Regions from separate parts of the Thalassospira sp. A40-3 genome, predicted to be linked through region 3. Evidence: predicted binding sites of a transcription regulator. Region 3 holds the regulator's gene; each other region holds the start of a gene.
The links. Region 3 encodes LexA, which represses DNA repair genes until DNA is damaged. Its sites were predicted from a motif close to ATGTTCTANTTTGGTTC; they were not measured.
Positions count from the first base shown of each region.

Region 1 (4,327 bases), 890 kb from region 3:
TACCCCGATAAGGTTTAGGACCGTCGTTCCGCCCAAAGAGAAGCCAATTGCAGAGATATTTTGGCGATCAATGAAGGGGGCAAAGGACGGATTTGACAAAACCTGATCAAGGGTCGCCTGAATATCAGCCGCGCGTTCGCCAATAAATGGTGTCCGGCGGGGTGAAGAGTCCCCTGATGTCGTACCGGGATGGTTTAGCGCAACAACAATTGCCCCGCGCAAGGCCAGTTGCGAAGACAACCAGCCAAGTCCATCCATATTCCCGCCCGAGCCATGTGACAGAAGGACCAGCGGGTGCCTGCCCGGTTCAATTGCCGCACCGATATAGGCGCTTGTTCCCTTCCAGATGATATTGTTGCCGACAGGTGCCTTATAAATCACGGTGTCTGCGGGATACCAGACTGAGGCCGCGACTGGCATGGAACGATGGGCAGCGCGCACATCAAAACGATCATACCCGGCATAATCGGTTTGCTGTTCCGCCAGTACAGGCGATGTTTTCAGGCCTGCGAACAGACACAGGGCAAAGGCGAGATATATCGGTTTCATCACAAGGATCCTTGTCCTAAGTTGGAGTACAGAAGAAGTTCTGCCCAAAACAGGATGGCCTTGCGTCCTCGAACGGGTTTGTGGACGTCTCAAAACCGGTTTTGATACCCCTTAGGCGGAAAATTGCGATCAGATGCTTGTTCTACCTGTTCCGATGATTGTGGCGCTGGTTTTAGGGTTCTTGTTTGTCCGCGCCCTTGTCGGCCAGAAAACGCCCAAGATGCTGATGGCACTTCTACTGGCTGCCGCCGCGCAAAGTTTTTTGGTCGGGCTTGTTCAATATTACGGCATCGACGGGCTGAGATGGCTTCAGCCGATCACGGCTTCTGCCATTCCGGTCATAGCGTGGATGGCATTTGTTGAGGCAAGCCTTCGCGCCCGTTTACAACGCGGGGACCTGCTGCATTTTTCGATGCCGGCACTTGTCGCGCTCTGTGTCTTCTTTTTGCCTGTCGTGATTGATGCTGTCTTGTGCAGCCTTTTTGTCGGATATGGATTGGCAATTTTGGTGATGCTTCATCGCCAACGGGGTGATTTTGCACATATGCGTCTGACATCGGGACAGATCCCCGCACTGGTCTGGCGTTTTATCGCCATTGCACTGATCATATCAGCCATCAGCGACCTGCTGATATTGCTGGCCAAGATTGACGGGAACGATGAGATTGCCGGTGTAGTTCTCAGCGTCACCTCGTCAATCGCGCTACTGACAATTGGCTTTCTCAGCCTGTCGCCAGACATTGCGATTGATGTCGCATTGAAGGACCCGGTCGATGATAGCCAGGCCGCACTGAGTTCTGAGCAATGTCGGGCCATCATGAACGAACTCAACGCGTTACAGACACAGGAACGGTTGTATCTTGATCCGGATCTGACCCTTGCCCGAATTTCCCGACGCATGGGACGTCCGCTCAAACAGATTTCAATGGCGATCAACACCACGACCGGTGAAAACGTGTCGCGCTATATCAATAAATACCGGATTGAGCATGCCTGCCGCATGCTTGACGCGGGGGAAAATGTGACCAACACGATGCTTGAAAGCGGCTTTAACACCAAATCCAACTTCAATCGTGAATTCCTGCGGATTACAGGCAAAACGCCAAGCCAATGGCAACAACAAGGCTCCACCTAGCCCCCTCAGCCGGCAAAGACAACCTGGCAGCGTGAGCAGTAAAGAAAAAGGCGGCACCCATTGTGGCGCCGCCTTTTGCAATCAGTTGGAATGATCAATCAGATCAATCGTCGTTGACCGGTTCGTCTTCGCTCATATTGGTCATGGCTTCGGCGATCAGACCGGCACTCTCGCGAATGCTGTTTTCGATCTCCTTGGTCATTTCCGGATTCTCGCGCAGGAAGCTCTTGGCGTTCTCGCGGCCCTGACCGATACGGGTCGAGTTGTAGGAGAACCAGGAACCGGATTTCTCGACGATACCGGCCTTGACGCCAAGATCAAGGATTTCACCCATCTTGGAAATGCCTTCGCCATACATGATGTCGAATTCAACCTGCTTGAACGGCGGGGCCATCTTGTTTTTGACGACCTTCACACGCGTCTGGTTACCAACGACTTCGTCGCGGTCCTTGATCTGACCGATACGACGGATATCAAGGCGGACAGAGGCATAGAATTTAAGCGCGTTACCACCGGTTGTGGTTTCCGGGCTGCCGAACATCACACCAATCTTCATACGGATCTGGTTGATGAAGATGACCATGCAGTTCGAACGCGAAACAGAACTGGTCAGTTTACGCAGTGCTTGGCTCATCAGGCGGGCCTGCAGACCAACGTGCGTATCGCCCATCTCACCTTCAAGTTCGGCGCGCGGGACAAGGGCAGCAACCGAATCGACGACCAGAACATCAATCGCGCCAGAACGCACCAGCGTGTCAGCGATTTCAAGGGCCTGTTCACCGGCATCGGGCTGGGAAATCAGGAGTTCGTCGGTATTCACACCAAGCTTGCGGGCATATCCCGGGTCAAGCGCGTGTTCGGCATCGACAAACGCACAGGTCCCGCCAAGCTTCTGGGCTTCGGCAACCGTGTGCAACGCCAGCGTGGTTTTACCCGAACTTTCCGGACCATAGATTTCGACGATACGGCCACGCGGCAGACCGCCAATGCCCAGTCCGATATCAAGACCGAGCGAACCGGTTGAAATAGCTGAGATATCAACGGCGCTTTCCCGCTGACCCAGCTTCATAATCGAACCTTTGCCAAATGCCCGTTCGATCTGCCCAAGGGCGGCTTCGAGTGCCTTCTGCTTATCCATAGTATCCTTATCCACCAAATGCAGCGCGGTCTGAATCATTGCTCGAACTCTCTTATTCCACAGGGCCGGGTTGGATGCAACGCAGGCGGTTCCCCGGACCTATAATGCGGAACGCCACCGCTAGACTGTTTTGCCTGTTGCCGCAGCCTGCCACTGCGTTCTTATCGACAAAACAACTGAGAACATAATGCGAACATTCTCACAAAAATTCGGATGTTGCAAGTTTGTTCTCATGGCTTCGATTAGAACTTTCAGAGAACAGATGCTTCAACCGCCCGCCCAACAACAGCGGGGCGTGGGGTCAGTGACGGTTTGGCAATACGATCAGGTGGTGATTTTAAGATGTTCGTGCTTAGGCGCATGTCCATCGTGATCATCGCCATGATGATGGCTTTCGACATGCAATTCACCCGGCACGGTGTAAAGCTGCCCGTGGCGCACGCCCGGCTGTGCCAGAACCTTGTCGGCAAAGGCGCGGATTTCAGAAAGCCGCCCGCGCAGTGTCACACTTTCAAGGCAGGTATCATGATCAATATGGAAGTGCACCGTGGAAACCGTCAGATTGTGATGTTCGTGCTGAGTGCTCATCAGGCGTGATGCCAGCATGCGTTCCTCGTGATCATAGACATAGTTCAGAACCGCAATCCCGACCCCGTCGGCATTGTCTTCAAGCTTGGTGTTCTGAAGCTTTTCACGGATCAGATCGCGAAATCCCTCTGACCGGTTGGTATAGCCGCGGTGATCAAGAAACGCGTCAAACGCCTCCATCAGATCGTCTTCAATCGATACGGTCACGCGGGTCATTTTGACTACCTCTCACAATCAACGGCTTGACGAGTATGATCTTTTTTGAAAAGTTCATACCCGCACATGGTTCTTCCATAAAAACAATTTCCCAAAGGAACGCAAATGTTTCAACCAAAGTTCGCAGCAAGCATGGTGATTGGTGCCGCAACGCTTCTGATCGGTCTGTCGGCAAACGCGCATGAATTCATCGCAAGCCAATCGCCTGAGACGGCGAAGCCGGGCGAGAATGCGACACTTATCCTTGATTCGACCCATCAGTTTGGCCTTCCGGAAGAAGCAGAAGGCGTAAATGATGTGCGCGCCACGCTGATCACCGCCAATGGCACGAACGACATTGCGATTTCCCAAAATGACACCGCGCCCAATCTGATCGGCACGTTTGAAGTGCCCGATACGGCGGCTTGGATTTCCGGCCATCGTCTGGGTGTTGTCTGGTCGCAAACCCCCGATGGCTGGCAGGCCGGCGGTGCCGATGAACATCCCGATGCCATCGCATCGACCCGCTATGAAAAGTTTGCCAAGCTTCTGGTGGGTGTCGAAGGCTCAGCCGATTTTGTTACCAAACCACTTGGTGATGCACTTGAAATCGTGCCGCTCAGCGATCCGCGTGACACCAAGGTCGGCGAGGATGCCGAGTTCCAGATCCTTTTGAACGGTCACCCGTTGACGACATCGGTTCTGGCAACCTATGCCGGATT
Region 1 covers NZ_CP065428.1:891,614-895,940, reverse strand. Annotated here, with positions in the region: gene IT893_RS04035 (hypothetical protein) at 1-549, opposite strand, end outside; gene IT893_RS04030 (AraC family transcriptional regulator) at 683-1,684, shown strand; gene recA (recombinase RecA) at 1,788-2,861, opposite strand; gene nikR (nickel-responsive transcriptional regulator NikR) at 3,147-3,626, opposite strand; gene IT893_RS04015 (DUF4198 domain-containing protein) at 3,732-4,327, shown strand, end outside.
Region 1: the regulator LexA is predicted to act here: its motif matches at 3,003-3,019, upstream of recA (recombinase RecA).

Region 2 (4,327 bases), 200 kb from region 3:
TAAGGTCGTTGCAGCCATCAAATCATCCAATTACGATGCCCAACCGTCCACGACCGCAGGGTTGATCCTGCGACCACCGTAACTTGGATACGCAACAACCGGAGACCCAGGCGTGAGTGACTTTGCCATATCAAATGCCCGACTCTTTGACGGGACACGCTTCCTGTCGGGGCATTCTGTTCTGGTCACGGATGGCAAGATCGATGCCGTTGTTGCGGATAAGGATCTACCAGCTGGTATCAAAACAATAGACGGCAGCGGCCAAACCCTCTCCCCCGGTCTGATTGATGTGCAGGTCAATGGTGGCGGCGGTGTCTTGCTGAATGATGCGCCTGATCTTGAGACCATTAAAACCATGGTCGCTGCGCATCGCCGGTTTGGCACGACATCCATGCTGCCAACCCTGATTACCGATTCACGGGCCAAGATGGAGGCGGCGATTGCTGCCGTTCAGGACGCGCTCGATAACGGCATAGCTGGTGTCGTCGGCATTCACCTTGAAGGACCGTATCTCAATCTCAAACGCCGTGGCGTGCATTCGGCTGATCAGATCAGACCGATGGAACCTGATGCAATAGAACTCGTCTCCAAGCTTCGCAATGGATGCACTTTACTCACCCTTGCACCGGAACTGCTTGATAAAGGCGTGATTGCAAAGCTCGTTGCCCGCGATGTTCGTGTTTGCGCCGGACATACAGCGGGCACCTATGATGATATCATGTCGGCAATCGATGAAGGCATGCAGGGCTTCACGCATCTTTTCAATGCCATGAGCCCCCTGACCCATCGGGAGCCGGGCGTTGTCGGTGCAGCGCTTTCAGATGATCGCACATGGTGTGGCCTGATCGCGGACGGGTTTCACGTCCATGCTGCCGTGATCAAAACCGCCGTCCGCGCCAAGGCCGCGGGCAAGGTGATGCTGGTCACCGATGCCATGCCAACGGTTGGTGCCGCCGATAAACGGTTCAAGCTGGGCGATGAGGAAATCATTGCAGTTGCTGGGCGCTGCGCGCTCGCGGATGGGACGTTAGCGGGTTCGGACCTTGATATGATTTCAGCTGTGCGCAATTGCATGGAAATTGCCGAAATCGGGCTTGATGAAGCGCTTCGCATGGCGTCGCTTTATCCAGCGGAGTTCCTCGGGCTTGGTGATGTTCTTGGTCGCTTGGCACCGGGCTATCAGGCCGATATGATTTTGTTTGATGATCAGTTCAAAGTGACGCAAAGCTGGATCAAGGGCGTGCAAGAGAGTTACGCCTGAGCAAACGCAATATTTTCCGAAAGTCTATGACGGAAAGCCTTGACCTGAGACAGCATTTCGAAGATGCATTGGGCTCTGTAACAGTTTGTATGCAGGGTCTTCAGGTGATTTTGCTGCTGATCTGTTTTTACTCTGACCCCCAGGAGGAGTACCCACATGCCTTCCGTTAAACCCGGTGTTGTTACCGGTGCTGCCTATCGCGAACTCGTTTCTGCCTGCAAGCAGGACGGTTACGCCCTTCCCGCCGTCAATATTACGTCTTCAAGCACGATGAACGCAGCCCTTGAAGCTGCTGCAAATGCCGGATCTGACATTATCATTCAGCTTTCGAATGGTGGTGCACAGTTCTTTGCCGGCAAGGGCATCAAGGACGCTGCTGCGGCCCGTGTTCTCGGCGCCGTATCTGCTGCGCGTCATGCACAGCTTCTGGCCGAACATTATGGTGTTGCTGTTGTCATGCATACCGACCACGCAAACCGCAAGTTTGTGCCATGGGTCGATGAAATGCTGAAATGGAGCGAAAAGGCCTATGCCGAAACTGGCAAGGCGCTTTACAGCTCTCATATGCTGGATCTGTCCGAAGAATCCGTTGAAGACAACCTCGCGACCTGCGAGACCTTCCTGAAACGGATGTCAGCCATCGAGATGAGCCTTGAGATCGAACTGGGCGTCACCGGTGGTGAAGAAGACGGTATCGGTCATGAGCTTGATACCTCGGTTGAGGAAATCGATCCGCGCCTTTACACCCGCCCGGAAGAAGTCGAAGAAGCTTATCGCCGTCTCTCGCCGCTTGGTCACTTCTCGGTCGCGGCAGCGTTTGGCAACGTGCACGGCGTTTACAAGCCCGGCAACGTGAAGCTTCGCCCGGAGATCCTTCTGGAAAGCCAGAAATACGTGGCCGAAAAGCACGGTCTGGGTGATCGCCCGCTCGACTTCGTATTCCATGGCGGTTCCGGTTCGGAAAAAGAGAAAATCGAAGAAGCTGTCAGCTATGGCTGCTTCAAGATGAATATCGATACCGATACCCAGTTCGCCTATGCCCGCCCGGTTGGCGAGTATGTCGAAGCCAACGCACGTGCGTTCAAGTATCAGGTCGACCCGGAAACCGATCAGCCATACAAAAAGCAGTATGACCCGCGCGTCTGGATCCGCGAAGCTGAGCTGTCGATGGCAGCACGCCTTGAAGAAGCTTTCAAGGACCTCGGTGCAACCGGTCGTACGGTTACCAAAGGCTAAGCCAGATCAAAAACCTGACCGTTCCGGTCACAGGATTTATGAAGCCCGCCGGTCTTGTTCGGCGGGCTTTTTCGTGGCTCTGTCATGCATCGGGTTGTTAATTGCGGATCTCCTGACAAATACTGACAGGAACTGTCAGGGGTGCGCTTGCGTATAGCTTACGGCTCCTCTATACACTTTCCGAACAATTCAGGAACAAAAGGCCCGACATGCTGACGAAAATCTCGGTTCGCGGTGCGAAAGAACACAACCTTCAGAACATTGATGTTGAACTGCCGCGCGATTCCCTCGTGGTGATTACCGGTCTGTCGGGATCAGGCAAAAGTTCTCTGGCCTTTGATACCATCTATGCCGAAGGTCAGCGCCGCTATGTCGAAAGCCTGTCGGCCTATGCCCGCCAGTTCCTGGAACTGATGCAAAAGCCCGATGTCGAATATATCGACGGGCTGTCACCAGCCATCTCCATCGAACAAAAGACGACCTCGAAGAACCCGCGTTCGACCGTTGGCACCGTCACCGAAATTTATGACTATATGCGTCTGTTGTGGGCGCGTGTCGGCATCCCCTATTCGCCCGCCACAGGTCTGCCGATTGTCAGTCAGACCGTTTCGCAAATGGTCGACCGCGTCATGGAGATGGAGGAAGGTACGCGTCTTTACCTTCTGGCCCCGATCGTGCGTGGCCGTAAAGGTGAATACAAAAAAGAACTGCGTGAACTTCGCGCACGCGGCTTCCAGCGCGTCAAGATCGATGGCGAAATGTATGACATCGACGAAGCACCGGAACTGAACAAGAATCTCAAACACGATATTTCAGTCGTGGTTGATCGCCTGATCGTCAAGGATGGCATTTCAACCCGTCTGGCAGACAGCTTTGAAACCGCGCTTGAACTTACCGACGGCATCGTTTTGACCGAAGATGCCAAAACCGGCGAAACCACTGTTTTTTCAGCAAAGTTCGCCTGCCCGGTTTCCGGCTTTACCATCGAGGAAATCGAACCGCGACTGTTCTCATTCAACAACCCGTTTGGTGCCTGCCCGGCCTGTGATGGCCTTGGCACCCAGATGGAATTCGACCCGATGCTGGTCGTCCCGGATGAAAGCAAGACGCTCGAAAACGGTGCCGTCGCGCCCTGGGCCAGTACAACATCGAAATACTATCTCCAGACCCTGAAATCGGTTGCCAAGCACTTTGACTTCAAAACCAATGTCCCTTGGGAAAAACTGCCCAAGAAAGCACAGGACATCATCCTGCATGGATCGGGCGAAGAAGAAGTCACGGTGACCTATGATGACGGATCACGTAGCTATAAGGTGTCGCGTCCGTTTGAAGGTGTCATTCCCAACATGTCGCGCCGCTGGCGTGAAACCGACAGCCAGTGGGCCCGTGATGAACTGTCCAAATACCAGATGGTGTCGCACTGCCCCACCTGCACGGGCAAACGCCTGAAACCCGAAGCACTGGCAGTAAAGGTTGATGGCTGCGACATTTCGCAGGTCACCGATCTTTCGATTGCCAAGGCCGCCGACTGGTTCCTGGCACTGGAAGATAAGCTGAACGCAAAAGAAACCGAGATTGCGCGTCGCATCCTTCGCGAAATCAATGATCGGCTGCGTTTCCTGCGCGATGTCGGCCTGGATTACTTATCGATGTCCCGCACATCCGGCACGCTTTCCGGCGGCGAAAGCCAGCGTATCCGGCTGGCGTCCCAGATCGGTTCGGGCCTGACAGGTGTTTTGTATGTGCTCGATGAACCATCCATCGGCCTGCATCAGCGCGACAACGACCGCTTGCTTGAAACGCTGAAACGCTTGCGTGACCTTGGCAATA
Region 2 covers NZ_CP065428.1:1,983,603-1,987,929, forward strand. Annotated here, with positions in the region: gene IT893_RS08980 (hypothetical protein) at 1-82, shown strand, start outside; gene nagA (N-acetylglucosamine-6-phosphate deacetylase) at 113-1,261, shown strand; gene fbaA (class II fructose-bisphosphate aldolase) at 1,418-2,497, shown strand; gene uvrA (excinuclease ABC subunit UvrA) at 2,707-4,327, shown strand, end outside.
Region 2: the regulator LexA is predicted to act here: its motif matches at 2,680-2,696, upstream of uvrA (excinuclease ABC subunit UvrA).

Region 3 (4,327 bases):
CTCGAAACCGTAACGCTTGACGACCTCAAGGGCGGTGATGCCGATGTCAATGCCAGGGCCATTACCGACCTTTTGGCCGCCAAGAAAAGCCCGTACCGCGACATCGTTCTGATGAATGCCGGGGCGGCTCTTGTGGTCACCGGCATTGCCAGCGATCTGGCCGACGGCATTAAAAAGGCCGCAGACGCCATTGATAGCGGCAAGGCTGCCGAGACCCTGCAAGGGCTTGTGAAGATCACCAACGAAGGAACCCCGGCGTGAGCGACGTACTAGCCAAAATCTGCAATGACAAACGCGAACATGTCGCGGCCTGCAAGGCGCGCAAGACACTTGCCACCCTCGAGGCCGAGGCAAAGGCACAATCCGCCCCGCGTGGTTTTATCAAGACCCTTGAAACCAGTGTTGCCGATGGCCGTTATGGTCTGATTGCAGAAATCAAAAAGGCATCCCCCTCCAAGGGGCTGATCCGCCCGGACTTCAATCCGCCGGAACTCGCCAAGGCCTATAAGGCTGGCGGGGCAAGCTGCCTGTCGGTTCTGACCGATATCCCCTATTTCCAGGGCGATGACAGCTATCTGGTCGCGGCCCGTGCGGCGGTCGATCTTCCGGCCCTTCGCAAGGATTTCATGGTCGATCCCTATCAGATTACCGAGGCACGTGCGCTTGGTGCAGATTGCATCCTTCTGATCATGGCGGCCCTTGAAGATAGCCTGGCGGCTGAGCTTGAAGATGCCGCGCACAGCCTTGGCATGGATGTTCTGATCGAGGTACACAACGCCCCGGAACTCGAACGCGCGCTCAAGCTCAAGTCACGTTTGGTGGGGATTAATAACCGCAACCTCAAAACCATGGAAATCTCGCTCACCACGACCGAGGAACTGGCAAGCATGGTCGGCGATGACCGGTTGCTGGTGGCGGAAAGCGGCCTGTTTACCCCTGATGACCTTGCCCGCATGGCAAAGGTCGGCGCTGAGTGTTTCCTGATCGGCGAAAGCCTGATGCGTCAGGACGACGTCGCAACCGCCACCCGCAACCTGCTCGGCCTTGCGGCCTGATCAATACTGGACAGAACCAATGGCAGACAAGCTTTCCCATATTGATGCCGGTGGCAACGCGGTGATGGTCGATATTTCGGCCAAGGCCGAAACTGCGCGCACTGCGATTGCCAAGGCACGGGTTCTGATGTCTTCCGAAACGGCCAAGCTGATTGCGGCGCGCGGCCATAAAAAGGGCGATGTTCTTGGCATCGCCCAGCTTGCCGGGATCATGGGCGCGAAAAAGACCCCTGATCTGATCCCGCTCTGTCATCCCCTGCCCCTGACTTCTGTCACCGTCGATCTCGAACTGGCCGAGGGTGTCGATGCGGTCGATATCACCGCGACCTGCAAGACAACCGGCAAGACCGGTGTCGAGATGGAAGCCCTCACCGCGGCCTCGGTTGCGGCACTGACTGTTTTTGACATGTGCAAGGCGGTTGATAAAAGTATGAGGATTACCGATTTGCGGGTCACCCGAAAAGAAGGTGGCAAATCAGGTACCTTCATCGCGGATTAGCTTCCTGTGCCTTCAGGTCGCCTACTATTCATATTTTTTGAAAGATCGCGGCGATTATTCGGTTTTTCCGTCAAATCGCACAGAGCCGCTTGACCCGCGAAAAGAACTAAAGTAGAACATCTGTGTATCCTTTTTGTTCTTTTTACAGGTTCGGGAAATAACATGCTGACGCGCAAGCAATATGAGTTGCTGGTCTATATAGACAATTACCTTCGCGATCACGGGATTTCGCCCTCTTTCGATGAAATGAAAGAGGCCCTGAACCTTAAATCCAAATCCGGCATTCACCGCCTGATCACGGGCCTTGAGGAACGCGGCTTTATCCGCCGCCTTGCGCACCGTGCGCGCGCGCTTGAGGTCGTCAGACTTCCGGAAAACAGCGATGATGACACCCCGGAAACGCCAAACAATGTGACCTCGCTTGCCAGTGTGCGAAAGGCCGCACATCGGCCGACCACGGTACCAACCGCCTTCTCGGAAGCCGGGGAATCTGTTGGTTTGCCGCTATATGGCCGGATTGCTGCCGGTACACCGATCGAGGCCCTTCGCGATCAAACGACCATGGTACAGGTCCCGGCCGCCCTGCTTGGCACTGGTGATCACTATGCCCTTGAAGTATCGGGGGATTCGATGATTGATGCCGGTATTCTGGATGGTGACACCGTCCTGATCCAGCGCTGCGAACAGGCCCATGACGGAACGATTGTGGTGGCACTCGTCGATGACAGCGAAGCCACGCTTAAGCGCCTGAAACGCGGGCGCGGTGAAGTACTTCTGGAGCCGGCCAATGCGCGCTATGAAACCCGCGCCCTGTCGCCAGATAGGGTGCGCATTCAGGGCCGTCTGGTCGGGCTGCTGCGTCAGTACTGATTGCTTGCCCGAAGTTACAAACAAAAACGCCCGGTGCTTGTGCCCGGGCGTTTTTGTTTTGAGTACGATCAGGTTGTTAGCGCCCTGCTCTGCCGCCGATGATGATCCAGGGCCAATTGCCAGTTTCCGCACGGACGGTGTTGATTTCTGGCTTTTCGCCAGGCTCAGACGGCAGTTTGATCGCAACACCGCCCTGCCACCACAGAACATCATCATCGATGACCATGCGCGCGCCAGAGGCCTGACAGATGGTTGGTAGATCTGTTTTCAGACTAACAATGATATCTGCATTACGGCAGGCATAAAACGGATTGGCAATACGGCTTGCGACAGTGATCCGTGACTGAACGATGTTAGCGCTAACACCAAGGGAGCACGGGTCGTTCTGGCAGGACTGTACGCGGCTTGGTTCCTGTTCGGGGCGAATACCAAAGCGGCTCATCCAGATGCCTTTTTGAAAGTCATTTAACCGTGATGAGGTATGCAGGATACCGGCATCGGGATCATAAACAGCCCAGCTTTCGCGGTCGCCCGATATCAGGATTTCGGGCTCTTTGTGCAGTGCCTGAAAGATGATGGCGGCAAAAATCAGCGGAAGGACCGGCACGATCATCACCTTGTCGCGCCAGATAACGATCCAGGCCAAGGCAAACAGCCCCAAGGCAACCGCCAGCATATCAAGGCCCGAGACATACCAAAGCCCCCAGTCCTGTGCGGCAACCAGTTCGGCGGTTTCCAACAATACCGTCAATCCGGGCTTCATCGCGGCCAGTGAGAGCCCCGATAACCCAATCGGGATCAGCGCCAGCGTCACGACGATCCAGGGCATCACCCAGAATGCCATGACCGGAATGGCGACCAGATTGGCGAAGACACCGAGCATCGAAATCCGGCCAAAATGATAGCCGATGATGGGGGCAGTCACGGCCGTCACGATCAGACTGGTCAGCAGCAAGCCCGCAAGATAAAGGCCGGCACGCTCATACCAGGACAGCATCCCCTGCCGATCCAGCCAGCGCCGCCCCGGCCCGTCATAAAACGCAACAAGTGCGCCAACGGCGGCAAAGGAGAGTTGGAAACTGGCGCCAAGCGCCGCATCGGGCCGCAGGATCAAAACAATGATCGCGGCCACGCCCACAAGGCGCAGCGATATGGCACGGCGATCCAGCAGGAGTGCCAGCCAAACCACAAGCAACATGACAAAGGCGCGCTGGGTCGGAATGGTCGCCCCGGATAATCCGAGATAGACAAGCCCCGCCAGCATGGCCGCCATCGCCGCCCATTTCTTGATCGAATAACGCAAGGCAATTGATGGAATGGCCGCCAACCCGAACCGGATCAGGAAAAACACCGTCCCGCACAGCAATCCCATATGCAGACCGGAAATCGCCAACAAATGCGCAAGGCCGGATTTGCGGAGGTTATCGGCAATATCCGGGGTCACTTCGCCGCGTTCGCCGATGATCAGCGCCTTGGCAATGCCGGTTTCGGGGCCTGTCATTTCATCGCTGATGACGTTTGAGATATATTGACGCGCTGTTTCAATACCGACCAGCAATGCGTTGTTGTTTATGTCTTTTTGATTTTCCAGAACTTCGAACTGTCGTCCAAAGACAAATCCGGAAGCGGCAATATCGCTGAAATAGAGATTACGTGCAAAATCCGGGTCGCCGGGAACAGCAGGTGCGCGCAAGGGAAAGAGACGTGCGTTCGCACGGATCTGGTCGCCAATTGAAAGCGCACTATCGCCCAGAAAGCTGAGCCTTACATTCCAGTCCAGTTGGTCTTGGGCAATGCCGACAATCTCGGACGGCTGCACGGTGGCGCGGATGCGTCCATTCCGCGGTTCCAGCGCAATGATGGTGCCGGTAACCTTGGTCGTGTAGAGCGTTTTTGTCGGGAT
Region 3 covers NZ_CP065428.1:1,779,886-1,784,212, reverse strand. Annotated here, with positions in the region: gene trpD (anthranilate phosphoribosyltransferase) at 1-261, shown strand, start outside; gene trpC (indole-3-glycerol phosphate synthase TrpC) at 258-1,055, shown strand; gene moaC (cyclic pyranopterin monophosphate synthase MoaC) at 1,075-1,554, shown strand; gene lexA (transcriptional repressor LexA) at 1,717-2,424, shown strand; gene IT893_RS07970 (ComEC/Rec2 family competence protein) at 2,501-4,327, opposite strand, start outside.